One region of the Actinosynnema sp. NPDC050801 genome, then DNA from elsewhere that is predicted to be linked to it. Evidence: riboswitches for the same ligand, from Rfam matches in the RefSeq annotation. Region 1 holds a riboswitch; each other region holds the start of a gene.
What was found. A riboswitch is a leader RNA that binds a small molecule or an ion and turns the genes downstream of it on or off. The one in region 1 is predicted to bind glycine.

Region 1 (4,861 bases):
TCGCGCGCGCGTGGGCGGACGCGCGCGTGCAGAAGATCTACGGCGGGACGAACGAGATCATGAAGGAAATCATCGCGAGGTCGCTCTAGTGCCGGGGCCGCTGGAGGGGCTGAAGGTGGTCGAGCTGGCGGGCCTCGCGCCCGGGCCGTTCGGCTGCATGGTGCTGGCCGACCTCGGCGCGTCGGTGGTGCGGGTCGACCGGGTCGGCGGCGCGGCCGGTTCGACCGACTCGGGGGTGCCCGTGCTGGGACGCGGGCGGCGGTCGATCGGCGTGGACATCCGCCGCCCCGAGGGCGCCGAGCTGGTGCTCCGGCTGGTCGGCGAGTCCGACGTGCTGGTGGAGGGCTTCCGGCCGGGCGTGACCGAGCGGCTGGGCATCGGCCCGGCGCAGTGCCTGGCCCGCAACCGGCGGCTGATCTACGGGCGGATGACCGGGTGGGGCCAGGACGGGCCGCTGGCCGACCGCGCCGGGCACGACATCACCTACATCTCGGTGGCCGGCGCGCTGGAGCCGATCGGCCGGGCGGGCGCGCCCCCGACCGTGCCGCTCAACATCATCGGCGACTTCGGCGGCGGCGGGCTGCTGCTGGCGATCGGCGTGCTGGCGGCGCTGTACGAGCGGGAGCGGTCCGGGCGCGGGCAGGTGGTGGACGCGGCGATGGTCGACGGCGCCGCGCTGCTGACCACGTTCCTGCACGGGATGTCGTCGGTCGGGGCGTGGCCCGGCGGGCGCGGGACGAACCTGCTCGACGGCGGGGCGCCGTTCTACGACGTCTACGAGGCGGCCGACGGCAGGTTCGTCGGCATCGGGGCGTTGGAGGAGAAGTTCTACGCCGAGCTGCTGGTGGTGCTCGGGCTGGCCGACGCACGACTGCCGTCCCGGCACGACCCGGCGAACTGGCCGGAGCTGCGGGCCCGCATCGCGGCGGCGGTGGCCACCCGCACCCGTGACGAGTGGGCGGCGCTGGCGGAGGGCACGGACGCGTGCCTGGCGCCGGTGCTGGCACCCGGCGAGGCGCCGGGGTACGGGCACAACGCGCGTCGGGGCACGTTCGTCGAGGTGGGAGGCCTGGCCCAGCCCGCGCCCGCGCCGCGGTTCGAGCGGACGCCCGCCGCGACGCCGAGCCCGCCGCCCACCCCGGGCGAGCACACCGCCGAGGTGCTGGGCGAGCTGGGGTTGGGCGAGGACGAGATCGCCGGGCTGCGGCGGTCCGGGGTGATCGGCTGAACCCCGCTCACTTCCCGCGCCGCCGGATCGGGCGGAAAAAGGGCGCGGGAAATCACCTGAAGGGGTATCGGAAATGAGTGGCAGCCGCCATCGGCCTTTGTCACGGACAGTGCGTGCGCCGGCGCATTCGTGTGATGGGCTGTGGGGGTAGGACGGTGTCGCTGCACCTCGGTGTTCGTGCGAGGGGGGTGGGCGAGTGCCCGTACCTTGGTGATCGGCGGGGCCATGGGTCCCCTTGATCGTCCGATCGGGTGACACCAGGGCCTGCTCAGGCGTGGTTGCGTGGTTGATCGGCGACCGGTCGGGCGACGACGGCGGGTTCGATCGTCATCATCCGGGTGAATGGGGGACCATGTCGGTTGACACGCCCGGAGCGGCACCCGGCCGCCCTGCCCTGTGATACGGACGGAGACCGATCAGTGAACGTCAAGAAGGTGGTGACGCTGGCGGCGGTCGCGCTGGTGCTGTTCCTCCTGATCACCCAGCCGAACGAGTCCGCCGAAGCGGTGCGCACCGCGCTCGGGTGGCTCCAGTCGGGCGCGGAGTCGATCATCACCTTCGTCCGCAGCCTCTTCGCCTGAGACGCCCGCCCGACCTCGTCGAACTCCGCTCAATGCGGTCACGATCGGTGACCGCACGCCCTGAACGTTGCACCGTACGGGTGGAATGAGGGCTATAACGCCCTGGTAACAGGGTTTTGGACAATCCAGGGTCTAGCGGTTGTCGGTACCCGCTAATACGGTGCGTCGCATTGGCTGATCTTCGACCGACGAGGAGGCAGAATGGTCGAGGACTCCGGAGTCGACGAGCTGCTGCGGCAGTGGGCGGCTGAGCGCTCGGACGACGCCGAGCTGCAGGAGGTGAACCGGATCAAGGACGCGTGGCTCGCGGAAGCCCCGCCGTCCGCGCCGGGGATCCCCGTGCAGCGGGCGAATGGCGGTCCCCGCGGCCTGGTGAAGGTCGAGTCCGCGGATCCGGCGTACGTGACGGCGATGCGGAAGCGGGCGCCCGAGGTGCCCGAGGCTCTGCTCGCGGCCGCCGCCAGCTACTGGCAGCTGGTGGGCGACCTGTCCGAGGCGGAGCAGTGGTGGGACGCGGGCATCAGCCCGCTGGACCAGCGCGCTCTGGACTACCGGGCGGCCGGGCTCACGCCCGCCGACCTCGGTCGTCGCCTCGGCCCGATGACGGTGCTCCAGCACCTGCGTCGGGGTAGCGCGGCGGCCTGGTGCGTGGCCAGGCTGCAGAGGCAACGCCGGGACGGCGTCGCTTAGGTTCCGACGAGTCGGGGCGGGCTCCTGTGGTCGAGGGGCCCTCACCGTGAGGGGCGGGCTCCTGCGCGGGGAGCCCCAGCCCCGGGGGATGCACGAAGTACTCTTGAGGCGTGCGAGGCCTCATCACTCCCAAGCGGCTCGCGATCGCGGCCGCCTGCCTGGCGTCGCTGGTCGTGTGCTGCGGCCTGGCCTACTGGCAGTGGGAGCGGTTCTCCGAGGCCGGCGGCACGTTCCAGAACCTGGGTTACGTCTTCCAGTGGCCGCTGTTCGGCCTCTTCCCGGCGTTCATGGTGTGGCGCATCCGCAGGCTGGACGCGCGCCGCAAGGCCGAGGCCGCTGACGGCGCCGTCCCGGAGCCGGTGGCCGCGCCGCCGCGACCGGTCGTTACCGTTGAGCCCGTCAGAGCGCCCGCGCCGGACGACGAGGACGAAGAGCTCGCGGCCTACAACCGCATGCTCGCCGAACTCCACGCGCGGGACCAGCGGTGAAGCGAAGGTAGGGCGATGAGCGGCGCGTTGACCAGGTTCCGGTTCATGGCTTACGTGGTCGGTGTCGGCCTGCTGCTGCTCGTGGTCGCGATGATCGCCAAGTACGCGGGCGGCAACGAGGGCATGATGCAGGTCGTCGGCCCCGTCCACGGTTTCCTGTACGCGGTGTACCTGGTGCTCACCGTCGACCTGGCGCTCAAGGCGCGCTGGTCGATCAAGGGCACCGCCCTGGTGCTGCTCGCGGGCACGATCCCGTTCGTGTCGTTCTACGCCGAGCGCAGGGTGGTCGAGAGCGTCCGGGCCGAGAAGAGCCTGTGAGCGGGGTTGACCCCGTCCGCCGCCCACCCCTAGCGTCTGGCGGTACCAACTGAACACGGCCGTCGATGTCGCGCGGGAGAGTCCCCCACCAGGGCGCCGAAGGAGCAACTCCTCCCCGGAATCTCTCAGGCACAGGTACCGCCCGACGAAGGCAACTCTGGAAAGCAGGCGCACCCGGTGCGCCTCGCCCACGGTGCAAGCCGCCCTCACCCGGTGGCGAAGCTCTCAGGCTCATGGCAGAGGGGGAGGCTCACTCGACGAGGAGTCTCCGATGGACCGTGTCATCCTTTCGACCGTGAAGTTCCCGGACGTGCCCGCGGCCGACCCGACCGGTCGGCGCGCGGGCACGTCCGCACCCAGGGAGGTCTCCGCCTGATGGAAAGCCGCCGCACGCCCCTGAACGCCGAGCACGAGGCGCTGGGGGCCATGTTCACCGACTTCGCGGGCTGGCGGATGCCGCTGCGCTACGACAGCGAGCTGGCCGAGCACCACGCGGTGCGCACGTCGGCGGGCCTGTTCGACCTGACCCACATGGGTGAGATCCGGCTCACCGGCCCGGAGGCGGGCGCCGCGCTAGACCACGCGCTGGTCGGCCACGCGTCCGCGATCGGCGTCGGCCGCGCGCGCTACACGATGATCTGCGAGGCCGACGGCGGCGTCATCGACGACCTCATCGTCTACCGCACGGGCGAGGTCGAGTACCTCGTCGTGGCCAACGCCTCCAACGCCGCCGTCGTGCACGAGGCGCTGGTCGAGCGGGCGAAGGGCTTCGACACCACCGTCGAGGACGCCTCGACCGACTACGCGCTGCTGGCCGTGCAGGGGCCGAACTCGACCGCCATCCTCGCCGGCCTCACGCCCACCGACCTGGGCACGGTCAAGTACTACGCGTCGTACCCGACCGAGGTGGCGGGCAAGCCGGTCCTGCTCGCCCGCACCGGCTACACCGGCGAGGACGGCTTCGAGCTGTTCGTCGCGCCGGACGACGCCGCGCACGTGTGGCAGGCCCTGCTGGAGGCGGGCGCCCCGCACGACCTCAAGCCCGCCGGCCTCGGCTGCCGCGACACGCTGCGGCTGGAGGCGGGCATGCCGCTGTACGGCAACGAACTCGGCCGCGACCGCACGCCGTTCCACGCGAACCTCGGTCGGGTGGTGAAGCTGGACAAGCCGGGCGACTTCGTCGGCCGCGACGCCCTGGCCGCCGTGTCCGAGCAGGGCGTGGACCAGGTCCTCGTCGGCCTCAAGACCACCTCGCGCCGCGCGCCCCGGCACGGGTACCCGGTGCTGGACGCGGCGGGCGCCCCGATCGGCGAGGTGACCAGCGGCGCGTTGTCGCCGACCCTGGGGTACTCGGTGGCGATGGCGTACGTGGCCGTCGGCAGCACCGAGCCCGGCACGGCGCTGTCGGTCGACGTCCGCGGCAAGCACGAGCCGGTCGAAGTCGTCGCACTGCCCTTCTACAAGCGCACCTCGTAAGGGAGATCCACACACATGTCCGAGCACTTCAACACCTCCCTCGCGGAGTTCGACCCGGAGGTCGCGAACGCCGTCGCCGC
Region 2 (4,861 bases), on a different contig from region 1:
CGCCTCGTGTTCCTGACCGGTCCGGGCGCCGGGGGCCAGGGGGCCTGAGCGATGGGGCTCCGGTGACGGCGGCCGGGCGGCCACGCGGGGGGTTGAGCATCGGGGTGGTGCTGGCGCAGCTGCGACCCGACTTCCCCGACGTCACCATCTCCAAGATCCGGTTCCTGGAGTCGGAGGGGTTGGTCCGCCCGGCGCGCACGGCCTCGGGGTACCGGCAGTTCACGTCCGCCGACGTGGACCGCCTGCGGTACGTGCTGTCCGCACAGCGGGACAGGTACCTGCCGCTGAAGGTCATCAAGGAGCAGCTGGACGCGGCCGACCAGGGCGCGCCCAGGGCGTTGCGCGCGGTCGACCTCGCCCCGGCCGCCGGGAACCGGGTCACCCGCGAGGACCTGCTGGCGCGGGCGGGCATCGAGCCCGGTGTGCTGGCGGACCTGGAGCAGCACGGTCTGATCAGGGCCGGCTCGGGCGGGTTCTACGACCACGAGGCCGTGCAGATCGCGTCGACCGTGCGGGCCATGGTGGAGCACGGGTTGGAAGCGCGTCACCTGCGGCCGTTCCGCGCCGCCGCCGACCGCGAGGTCGGGCTCGTCGAGCAGGTCGTCGGCACGCGGCACCGGCAGCGCGACCGGGCCGGAGTGGACGAAGCCGTGCGCGAACTGGCGGCGCTCTCGGTAACCCTGCACACACTGCTGGTGAAGGTGGGCCTGCGTGACGTCGCAGGTCGTCCCGTTTCGCCGAGGTGAACGCGTGTCCGCATCGTGATCGGAAGCGGGTGGGCGGTTGCGCACTGAGCCCGCTTGGCGGGTAGCGTCGAAACTGTACGTGGGGGATCCTCGTTAGGTAGCGGGGACGCCAGAATTTCAGCGCGCTGAGGGAGGCGAGACCCGATGAGCGAAATGCGCGTCGTCGGCGTGCGGGTGGAACTGCCCGCCAACCAGCCGATCCTGCTGCTGCGCGAAACCGAGGGCGAACGGTACCTGCCGATCTGGATCGGATCGGTCGAGGCCACGGCGATCGCGTTGGAGCAGCAAGGTGTCCGTCCTGCCCGGCCGTTGACGCACGACCTGCTCAAGGACGTCATCGGGGCGCTCGGCCGACAACTGGAGCAGGTGCGGATCACCGACCTGCAAGAGGGCACGTACTTCGCGGAACTCGTGTTCGACGGTGACATCCGGGTGTCGGCGCGGCCGAGCGACTCGGTGGCGCTGGCGTTGCGGATCGGTGTGCCGATCCACGCCGAGGAGTCGGTGCTGGCGGAGGCCGGTCTCATCATCCCGGACGAGCAGGAGGACGAGGTCGAGAAGTTCCGCGAGTTCCTCGACTCCGTGTCGCCGGAGGACTTCCGCGGCGCGGACACGTAGCCCGAGCCGTCTCGTCGTTCCACCGCGTTCGCCGGTGCCCGCCCGAGTCAGCGGTCCGGCGACGTTCGTTACCCGGTGCGGTTGCGGGCCGTGTCCGCGTCCTGGCCGCCGGCTGTCGTCCGATCCTTGGCGCCGTCGGCTGCCGTCCGCGTCCTGGACCCGGCTGTCGTCCGCCTCCTGCGCCGCCGGTTGTCGTCCGCGTCCTGGCGCCGCCGGTTCCCGGCTCGTCCTGGTTCGTCCGTTCCGTCCGGCTGTTCGTTCGGCCCGTCCGCGCTTCCGCAGGGGTCCCCGCCCGGGGGATCCCTGTTCTTCATCTTGCCGGCACGCACCGACGATTTCGGCCGGCCGAGGGTGGACAAGCGGGTCGGGTGCTTGACAAGACCCGACACCCGCGAAGGGGCGCGACGTCGGCCGCGGGCCGTGAACGGCTTCCCGTAGGCGTGTGCGGTGCGTGACTGATCAACCACGCGTCCCACTTTCGGGTGTCGCGTGGTCGGGTTACACAACGTCAACGTTGCTGAACTAAACGATCACTAAACGTCACCCGAATGGCTTACAACGGGCGACTCTCTCAACCTCAACCTGACCTTGAGGTCAGACACGCCCAGCGCGTCGCGTTGACCTGCCCCCTAGGCGGTCTTACCGTCGAACTCAGGTGAATTGCCACGGTGTGATTCGGACACCGCGGCGGCTTCACGTTGGTCGCCGGTCGTCGTGACCGGACCGAGGGGAGGCAGGCGTGGTCGAGGAAGCGCCCATCCGGGCCGGATCCGGAGAACAGGGTGAACTGTTCCCGGACTCCTCGCTGCCGGACGAACTGGTCGGGTACCGCGGCCCCGCCGCGTGCCAGATCGCGGGCATCACCTACCGCCAGCTGGACTACTGGGCGCGCACCGGATTGGTCAACCCGACCATAAGGAGTGCCCACGGCTCAGGCAGCCAGCGGCTCTACTCGTTCAAGGACATCCTGGTCCTCAAGGTCGTCAAGAGACTCCTGGACACCGGCGTCTCGCTGCAGAACATCCGGGCCGCGGTCGACCACCTGCGCCGCCGCGGCGTGCAGGACCTGGCCCGGATCACGCTGTTCAGCGACGGCACCACGGTCTACGAGTGCACCTCGCCGGAGGAGGTCGTCGACCTGCTGCAGGGCGGCCAGGGGGTGTTCGGCATCGCGGTCAGCGGCGCGATGCGGGAGATCAGCGGCACGATCCACGACTTCCCCGCCGAACGCGCCGACGGCGGCGAGATCGTGGAACCGGCCGACGACGAGCTGTCCCGCCGCCGTCGCACCCGGGCCATCGGCTGATCCGGGCGCGACGGCCGGCGGACCTGCTGCGGCGCACTGAGATCCACGTCGCGCCGGTGGTACCCCGGGCACGTCCGCCGGGTACGATTTCGCGCGTAGTCGCTTTATCCCGTGCGGGAGAGTCCGAGCCCGTCTCGGCGCCGAAGGAGCAAATCCTCCCCGGAACCTCTCAGGCGCAAGGACCGTGCGGGTGAGACGCCTCTGGAAAGCGGGTCGGGCACACCGGCCGACCCCGCCGACGGTGCAAGCCCGACAGCCGGGTGAAGCTCTCAGGCGCCCGCCGACGGGCAGAAGACAGAGGGGGAGGGCAACGGCAGAAGTCTGTCCGGAGCCCTGGAGGCAGCCCCGATGACGCAGGACCGCATCCCCCTCGCCGCACTCGAGCACGGCACCCCGTTCGCCGACCGGCACGTGGGCCCGCGGCCCGCGGAGCTGGCCCGCATCCTCGACGTCATCGGTGTCGGCTCCCTGGAGGAACTGGCGCAGCACGCCGTCCCCGAGTCGATCCGCGAGCGCGACCTGGTGCTGGACCTGCCCGCGCCCGCCACCGAGACCGAGTCGCTGGCCGAGCTGCGCGCCCTGGCCGCGCGCAACCGCCCGATGACGCAGATGATCGGGCTCGGCTACTACGGCACCACCACGCCGCCGGTGATCCGCCGCAACGTGCTGGAGAGCCCCGCCTGGTACACCGCCTACACGCCGTACCAGCCGGAGATCTCCCAGGGCCGCCTCGAAGCCCTGCTCAACTTCCAGACCATGGTCGGCGACCTGACCGGCCTGCCGCTGGCCAACGCCTCGATGCTGGACGAGTCCACCGCCGCCGCGGAGGCCATGACGCTGGTCCGCCGCGCGGGCCGGTCCAAGTCGGGCAAGTTCGTGGTGGACGCGGACACGCTGCCGCAGACGCTGGCCGTCATCGAGACCCGCGCCGAGCCGCTGGGCATCGAGATCGTCACCGCCGACCTGTCGCAGGGCATCGAAGGGCTCGGCCTCGGCGGCGACTTCTTCGGCGTGCTGCTGTCCTACCCGGGCGCGTCCGGCGTGGTCCGCGACCACCAGGCCGTGATCGAGGAGATCCACAAGGCCGGCGCGATGGCCGTGGTCGCCGCCGACCTGCTGTCGCTGACGCTGCTGCGCCCGCCCGGCGAGATCGGCGCGGACGTCGTCGTGGGCACGACCCAGCGGTTCGGCGTGCCGATCGGGTTCGGTGGGCCGCACGCCGGTTACATGGCGGTGCGCCAGGGCCTGGAGCGGCAGCTGCCCGGACGGCTCGTCGGCGTGTCCGTCGACGCGGACGGCTCCCTGGCCTACCGCCTCGCGTTGCAGACGCGCGAGCAGCACATCCGCCGGGAGAAGGCGACCAGCAACATCTGCACCGCGCAGGTGCTCCTCGCGGTGATCGCCTCGATGTACGCGGTGTACCACGGTCCGGACGGGCTGAAGGCGATCGCGACCCGCGCCCACCGGATGGCGACCGTGCTGGCCGGGGGCCTGTTGGAGGGCGGCGTCGAGATCGTGCACGGCGAGTTCTTCGACACCGTGCGCGCGCGGGTCGAGGGCCGTGCCGCCGACGTCGTGTCCGCCGCGCGCGACCTCGGCGTGAACCTGTGGCAGGTCGACGCCGACGTGGTGTCGATCGCGTGCGACGAGACCACCACGCGCGACCACCTGGAACTGGTGTGGAAGGCGTTCGGCGTGACCGTCTCCGACGTGGACGGCCTGGACGCCGACACCGCCGACGGCATCCCCGCCGACCTGCGACGCACCAGCGACTACCTGACCCACCCGGTGTTCCACGCGCACCGCTCCGAGACCGCGTTGCTGCGCTACCTGCGGGCGTTGTCGGACAAGGACGTGGCGCTGGACCGCAGCATGATCCCGCTGGGCTCGTGCACGATGAAGCTCAACGCCACGGCCGAGATGGAGCCGATCACGTGGCCGGAGTTCGCCGACCTGCACCCGTTCGCGCCCGCGTCCGACGCCGAGGGGCTGCTGGCCATCGTCGGTGACCTGGAGCGGTGGATGGCCGAGATCACCGGGTACGACGCGGTGTCGTTGCAGCCCAACGCGGGCAGCCAGGGCGAGTTCGCGGGCCTGCTCGCGATCCGCGCCTACCACCGCGCCAACGGCGACGCGCACCGCGACGTGTGCCTGATCCCGTCCAGCGCGCACGGCACCAACGCCGCGTCCG
Region 3 (4,861 bases), on a different contig from region 1:
GCCGCAGGATCCCGGGGCACGCGCCGCAGCGGCCGTCCGGATCCGGTTGGTGCACGGTCAACAACAGCCGCCAACCGTCGGCCAGGCGGTGGATCTCGGAGCGCGCGAGCGGCACGAGGGCGTCCGCCTCACCGCTCTCGGCCACCTCGTCCAGCAACGCCAACCGGCGCAGCACGGCGGCCCGCAGTGCCTCGTCCACGCGCCTCACATCCTGTCGGCGGCTTGGTCGAGCAGGCGGTGCAACCTGCGGGTCTGTGTGACCGACATCACGGCGGACTCGCCCGGCGGTGCGACCAGCAGAACCCGGTCGTCCTCGACGAGCACGGTCATCGACCGGTCCCGTCCGAACGGGTCGTGGCAGTCGATCCAACCCTCAGGCTCAGCCATCTGCGCTCCGATCGCCAGGTGCGCGGCAGACGCCGCGCGAGCGGACGACCCCGCTGCGTAGCTGCGGAGTTCCCGCCCTGTGCATCGGTCACCGGGCCGTCGTGACTTACCTGTTACGACGTGAATTCACTCGTTTGCTTGAGCGCGCACACAGCGAGTCGCCACCGCCGGGCGAAAAGTCGTCCGGATCGGTGGGGTCACTGGGCACGGCGCCGTGTTCCCGGCTAAGATTGGTGACGCGGCCCGCTCCCAGTGACCCCCAGGCTGGTTGAGCGGGCCGTCTTATCGTCGAAGGGCCCCGCTCACAGCACGTGAGCGGGGCCCTTCGCACTTGGCGGAGCGGTCGCCTCAGAGGTCGAGCGGCGTGTGGGTCATCCCGTGGGCCTGCGCCACCGGCAGGTTGGCCAGCAGGCCGTCGTGCGCGTTCAGGCCGAGCGCCAGCGACGCGTCCGCGCGCAGCGCCGCTTCCCAGCCCTGGTCGGCCAGCGCGACGGCGTGCGGCAGGGTCACGTTGGTCAGCGCGTAGGTCGACGTGCGCGGCACCGCGCCGGGCATGTTCGCCACGCAGTAGAAGACCGAGTCGTGCACATGGTAGGTCGGGTCGGCGTGCGTGGTCGGCCGCGAGTCGGCGAAGCAGCCGCCCTGGTCGATCGCGATGTCCACCAGCACCGAGCCGGGCTTCATGTCGGCCACCAGCTCGTTGCCCACGAGCTTCGGCGCCTTCGCACCGGGCACCAGCACCGCACCGATCACCAGGTCGGCCTCGCGCACGGCCTGCTCGACCGAGTAGCGGTTGGACGTCACGGTGCGCAGGCGGCCCTGGTAGAGGGCGTCGATGTGGCGCAACCGGTCCACGTTGGTGTCCAGGATCTGCACGTCCGCGCCCATGCCGACGGCGATCGCGGCCGCGTTCAGGCCCGCCACGCCGCCGCCGATGACCACCACGCGCGCCGGGTGCACACCGGGCACGCCGCCGGGCAGCACGCCGCGGCCGCCGGAGGGCTTCATCAGCGCGAACGCGCCCACCTGCGGCGCGAGGCGGCCGGCGACCTCGGACATCGGCGCCAGCAGCGGCAGCGCGCCGTTCGCGGTCTGCACGGTCTCGTAGGCGATCGCGGTGGTGCCGGAGTCCAGCAACGCCTGCGTCAGCGGTCGGTCGGCGGCCAGGTGCAGGTAGGTGAACAGGACCTGGCCCTTGCGCAGCCGCGGGTACTCCTCGGCGATCGGCTCCTTGACCTTGAGCACCAGGTCGCCCTCGGCCCACACGTCGTCCGCCGTGGCCAGCACCTTGGCGCCGGCGGCCAGGTACTCCTCGTCCGTGATCGCCGATCCGAGGCCCGCACCGGTCTCGACCACCACGTCGTGACCGCGCTGCGTCAGCTCGTGGGCGCCCGCCGGGGTCAGCGCGACGCGGTACTCGTGGTTCTTGATCTCCCGGGGGACTGCGATCCGCACGGTGGACTCCTTCGGCCGTTGTTACACCAAAGGTCCGGTAACGGGGTTTCGGTGTCATCGTGCCGCCGGCACCAACGGACCGGTGCGGTGTTGTGCGGATCGAACAAGTCGGCGGTCGCGTTGACACCCGTCGACCTCGGCACCTAGCGTTCGGGCCACCAACTGAACATCGGCCGCGGCGCAGGATGAGCGCCGGAACCCGCGCGGGAGAGACCTCGGTGAGCGTGCCGGGGCGCCGAAGGAGCAAGTCCCCCGCACACTCTCAGGCAGCGAGAACCGCTCGGGTGAGGCGACTCTGGAAAGCGTGCCCCTCGGCGCGCACCCACGGTGCAAGCCGGGTCGGATCGACGGTCAGCCGTCGCGCCGGCGCGGCGAAGCTCTCAGGTCCCAGGACAGAGTGGGGATCCGGACCTCGCCCAAGGGAGCGCTGTCGTGACTTTTCCGGACAACCTGCTGTACACGCCCGAGCACGAGTGGGTGGACTGGGCGCCGGGTACCCAGGACCCCGTGGCGGTCGGTATCACGTCGTACGCGGCGGAGTCGTTGGGTGACATCGTCTTCGTGGAGCTGCCCGCGCTCGGCGCCGTGGTCACGTCCGGCGAGGTGTGCGGCGAGCTGGAGTCGACCAAGTCGGTGAGCGACCTGTACGCGCCGGTCAGCGGCGAGGTGGTGGAGGTCAACACCGCGGCCGCCGACGACCCGTCGTTGATCAACAACGACCCGTACGGCGCCGGCTGGCTGTTCAAGGTGGCCGTGACCGACGCGACCGGGTTGCTGACCGCCGCCAAGTACGCGGAACTGACCGGGGACTGACGTCATGGCGATCAGCGTGTTCGACCTGTTCTCCGTGGGGATCGGACCGTCCAGTTCGCACACCGTCGGTCCGATGCGCGCGGCCATGATGTTCGCCGACCGGCTGCGGCCGGTGCTGGAGTCCGTCGACCGCGTGCACGTGGAGCTGTTCGGGTCGCTCGGCGCGACCGGGCACGGGCACGGCAGCCCGAAGGCGGTGATGCTCGGGTTGGAGGGCCACCGGCCGGAGGACGTCGACCCGGCGGAGGCCGAGCGACGGTTGGCGGAGATCCGCGCCACCGGGCGGTTGCGGCTGGGCGGCGTGCGGGAGATCGCGTTCCGCGAGGACCCCGACCTGGTGATGCACCGGCGGAAGTCGTTGCCGTTGCACCCCAACGGCATGAGCTTCACCGCCCACTCGGGTGATGCCGTGGTCGACTCGGCGGTGTACTACTCCGTCGGCGGCGGCTTCGTGGTGGACGACACGGCCACCGGCACCGACCGGATCAAGGCCGACGAGACGCCGCTCGCGCACCCGTTCCGCACCGGTGACGAGCTGTTGGCGCGGTGCCGCGAGACCGGGTTGTCGATCAGCGAGGTGATGCTGGCCAACGAGTTGTCCTGGCGTGACGAGGCCTCGGTGCGTTCGGGGCTGCTGCACATCTGGGACGTGATGCAGGCGTGCGTCGAGCGCGGCTGCACCATGGACGGCGTGCTGCCCGGTGGGCTGAAGGTCCGGCGGCGCGCGGCCGAGATGCGGCAGCGGATGGCCGCCGAGCACTACGCCACGGACCCGTTGCGGGTGATGGACTGGGTGACGTTGTTCGCCTTGGCGGTGAACGAGGAGAACGCCGCCGGCGGTCGGGTGGTGACCGCGCCGACCAACGGCGCGGCCGGCATCGTGCCGGCAGTGCTGCACTACTACTCGCGGTTCGTGCCCGGCGCGTCCGACGACGGGGTGGTGCGGTTCCTGCTGACGGCGGGCGCGGTCGGCGTGCTGTTCAAGGAGAACGCGTCGATCTCGGGCGCCGAGGTGGGGTGCCAGGGCGAGGTCGGCTCTGCCTGCTCGATGGCGGCGGGCGGGCTGGCCGAGGTGATGGGCGGCACGCCCGAGCAGGTCGAGAACGCGGCCGAGATCGCGATGGAGCACAACCTCGGGCTGACCTGCGACCCGATCGGCGGGCTGGTGCAGATCCCGTGCATCGAGCGCAACGCGCTGGCGTCGATCAAGGCCATCACGGCGGCGCGGATGGCGTTGCGCGGCGACGGTTCGCACTTCGTGTCGCTGGACAAGGTCATCAAGACCATGCGTGAGACGGGCAAGGACATGAAGGTCAAATACAAGGAGACCGCGCGCGGCGGGCTCGCGGTGAACGTCATCGAGTGCTGATCCGGGCGCGGGAGGTGGCCGGTCGGTCACCTCCCGCGCGCCGGACTACGGCAGCACGGACTCGATCGCCTTCACGACCGCCTCGTCCTCCGGCTCGGTGGACGGGCGGAAGCGGGCGACGACCTCGCCGGAGGGGGCGAGCAGGAACTTCTCGAAGTTCCACTGCACGTCGCCCGCCGCGCCGTCGGTGTCGGCGAACGCCGTCAGCTCGGCGTACAGCGGGTGCCGGGACGGGCCGTTCACCTCGACCTTCTCGAACAGCGGGAACGTCACGCCGTACGTGGTGGAGCAGAACGTGGCGATCTCCTCCGCCGTGCCCGGCTCCTGCCCGGCGAACTGGTTGCACGGGAACCCGACCACGGAGAAGCCCTGCGCCGCGTACCGCTCGTGCAGCCGCTCCAAGCCCTGGTACTGCGGCGTCAGACCGCACTTCGAGGCGACGTTCACCACCAGCAGCGCCTTGCCCGCCAACGCGCCGAGGGTCGACGGCTCACCGGACAGGGTGTGCAGCGGGATGTCGTGGATGCTCATGCCTGCGAGGCTACGTGCCGCTCCACCAGCGCACGCAGGGCCGCCATCTCCACCGCCAGCGCGGCACGTCCCGCCGGGGTGACGCCGACCCACGTCCGCGGCCGCTTGCCGTCGTAGTCCTTCTCCACCGCCACCAGGCCGGCCTGCTCCAGCACGGCGATGTGCCGCGACAGGTTGCCCGCCGTCAGCTCCAAAGTGGACCGCAGGTAGCCGAACCCGACCCGCTTCGCCTCCGCCGCCACGGTGAGGATGCCCAGCCGGTGCCGCTGGTGCACCACGTCGTCCAGTGACGCGGTCGGGTGCTCA

Region 2: it holds a riboswitch for glycine, as region 1 does, so the genes downstream of both, gcvP (aminomethyl-transferring glycine dehydrogenase) here and gcvT (glycine cleavage system aminomethyltransferase GcvT) in region 1, are expected to answer to the same signal.
Region 3: it holds a riboswitch for glycine, as region 1 does, so the genes downstream of both, gcvH (glycine cleavage system protein GcvH) here and gcvT (glycine cleavage system aminomethyltransferase GcvT) in region 1, are expected to answer to the same signal.

Annotation. Positions count from the first base shown of each region.
Region 1 is NZ_JBFAQZ010000036.1:33,744-38,604, forward strand. Features, by position in the region: gene AB0K14_RS38860 (acyl-CoA dehydrogenase family protein) at 1-89, shown strand, start outside; gene AB0K14_RS38865 (CaiB/BaiF CoA-transferase family protein) at 89-1,228, shown strand; gene AB0K14_RS38870 (hypothetical protein) at 1,648-1,809, shown strand; gene AB0K14_RS38875 (helix-turn-helix transcriptional regulator) at 2,011-2,499, shown strand; gene AB0K14_RS38880 (hypothetical protein) at 2,610-2,987, shown strand; gene AB0K14_RS38885 (DUF3817 domain-containing protein) at 3,003-3,305, shown strand; glycine riboswitch at 3,369-3,456, shown strand; glycine riboswitch at 3,457-3,555, shown strand; gene gcvT (glycine cleavage system aminomethyltransferase GcvT) at 3,678-4,781, shown strand; gene glyA (serine hydroxymethyltransferase) at 4,797-4,861, shown strand, end outside.
Region 2 is NZ_JBFAQZ010000014.1:205,006-209,866, reverse strand. Features, by position in the region: gene garA (glycogen accumulation regulator GarA) at 1-48, shown strand, start outside; gene AB0K14_RS28235 (MerR family transcriptional regulator) at 63-746, shown strand; gene AB0K14_RS28230 (bifunctional nuclease family protein) at 891-1,364, shown strand; gene AB0K14_RS28225 (MerR family transcriptional regulator) at 2,104-2,670, shown strand; glycine riboswitch at 2,775-2,865, shown strand; gene gcvP (aminomethyl-transferring glycine dehydrogenase) at 3,019-4,861, shown strand, end outside.
Region 3 is NZ_JBFAQZ010000016.1:166,453-171,313, reverse strand. Features, by position in the region: gene AB0K14_RS29940 (hypothetical protein) at 1-199, opposite strand, end outside; gene AB0K14_RS29935 (hypothetical protein) at 205-387, opposite strand; gene ald (alanine dehydrogenase) at 736-1,842, opposite strand; glycine riboswitch at 2,037-2,131, shown strand; gene gcvH (glycine cleavage system protein GcvH) at 2,275-2,655, shown strand; gene AB0K14_RS29920 (L-serine ammonia-lyase) at 2,660-4,024, shown strand; gene AB0K14_RS29915 (glutathione peroxidase) at 4,070-4,555, opposite strand; gene AB0K14_RS29910 (transcriptional regulator) at 4,552-4,861, opposite strand, start outside; gene AB0K14_RS29905 (hypothetical protein) at 4,859-4,861, opposite strand, start outside.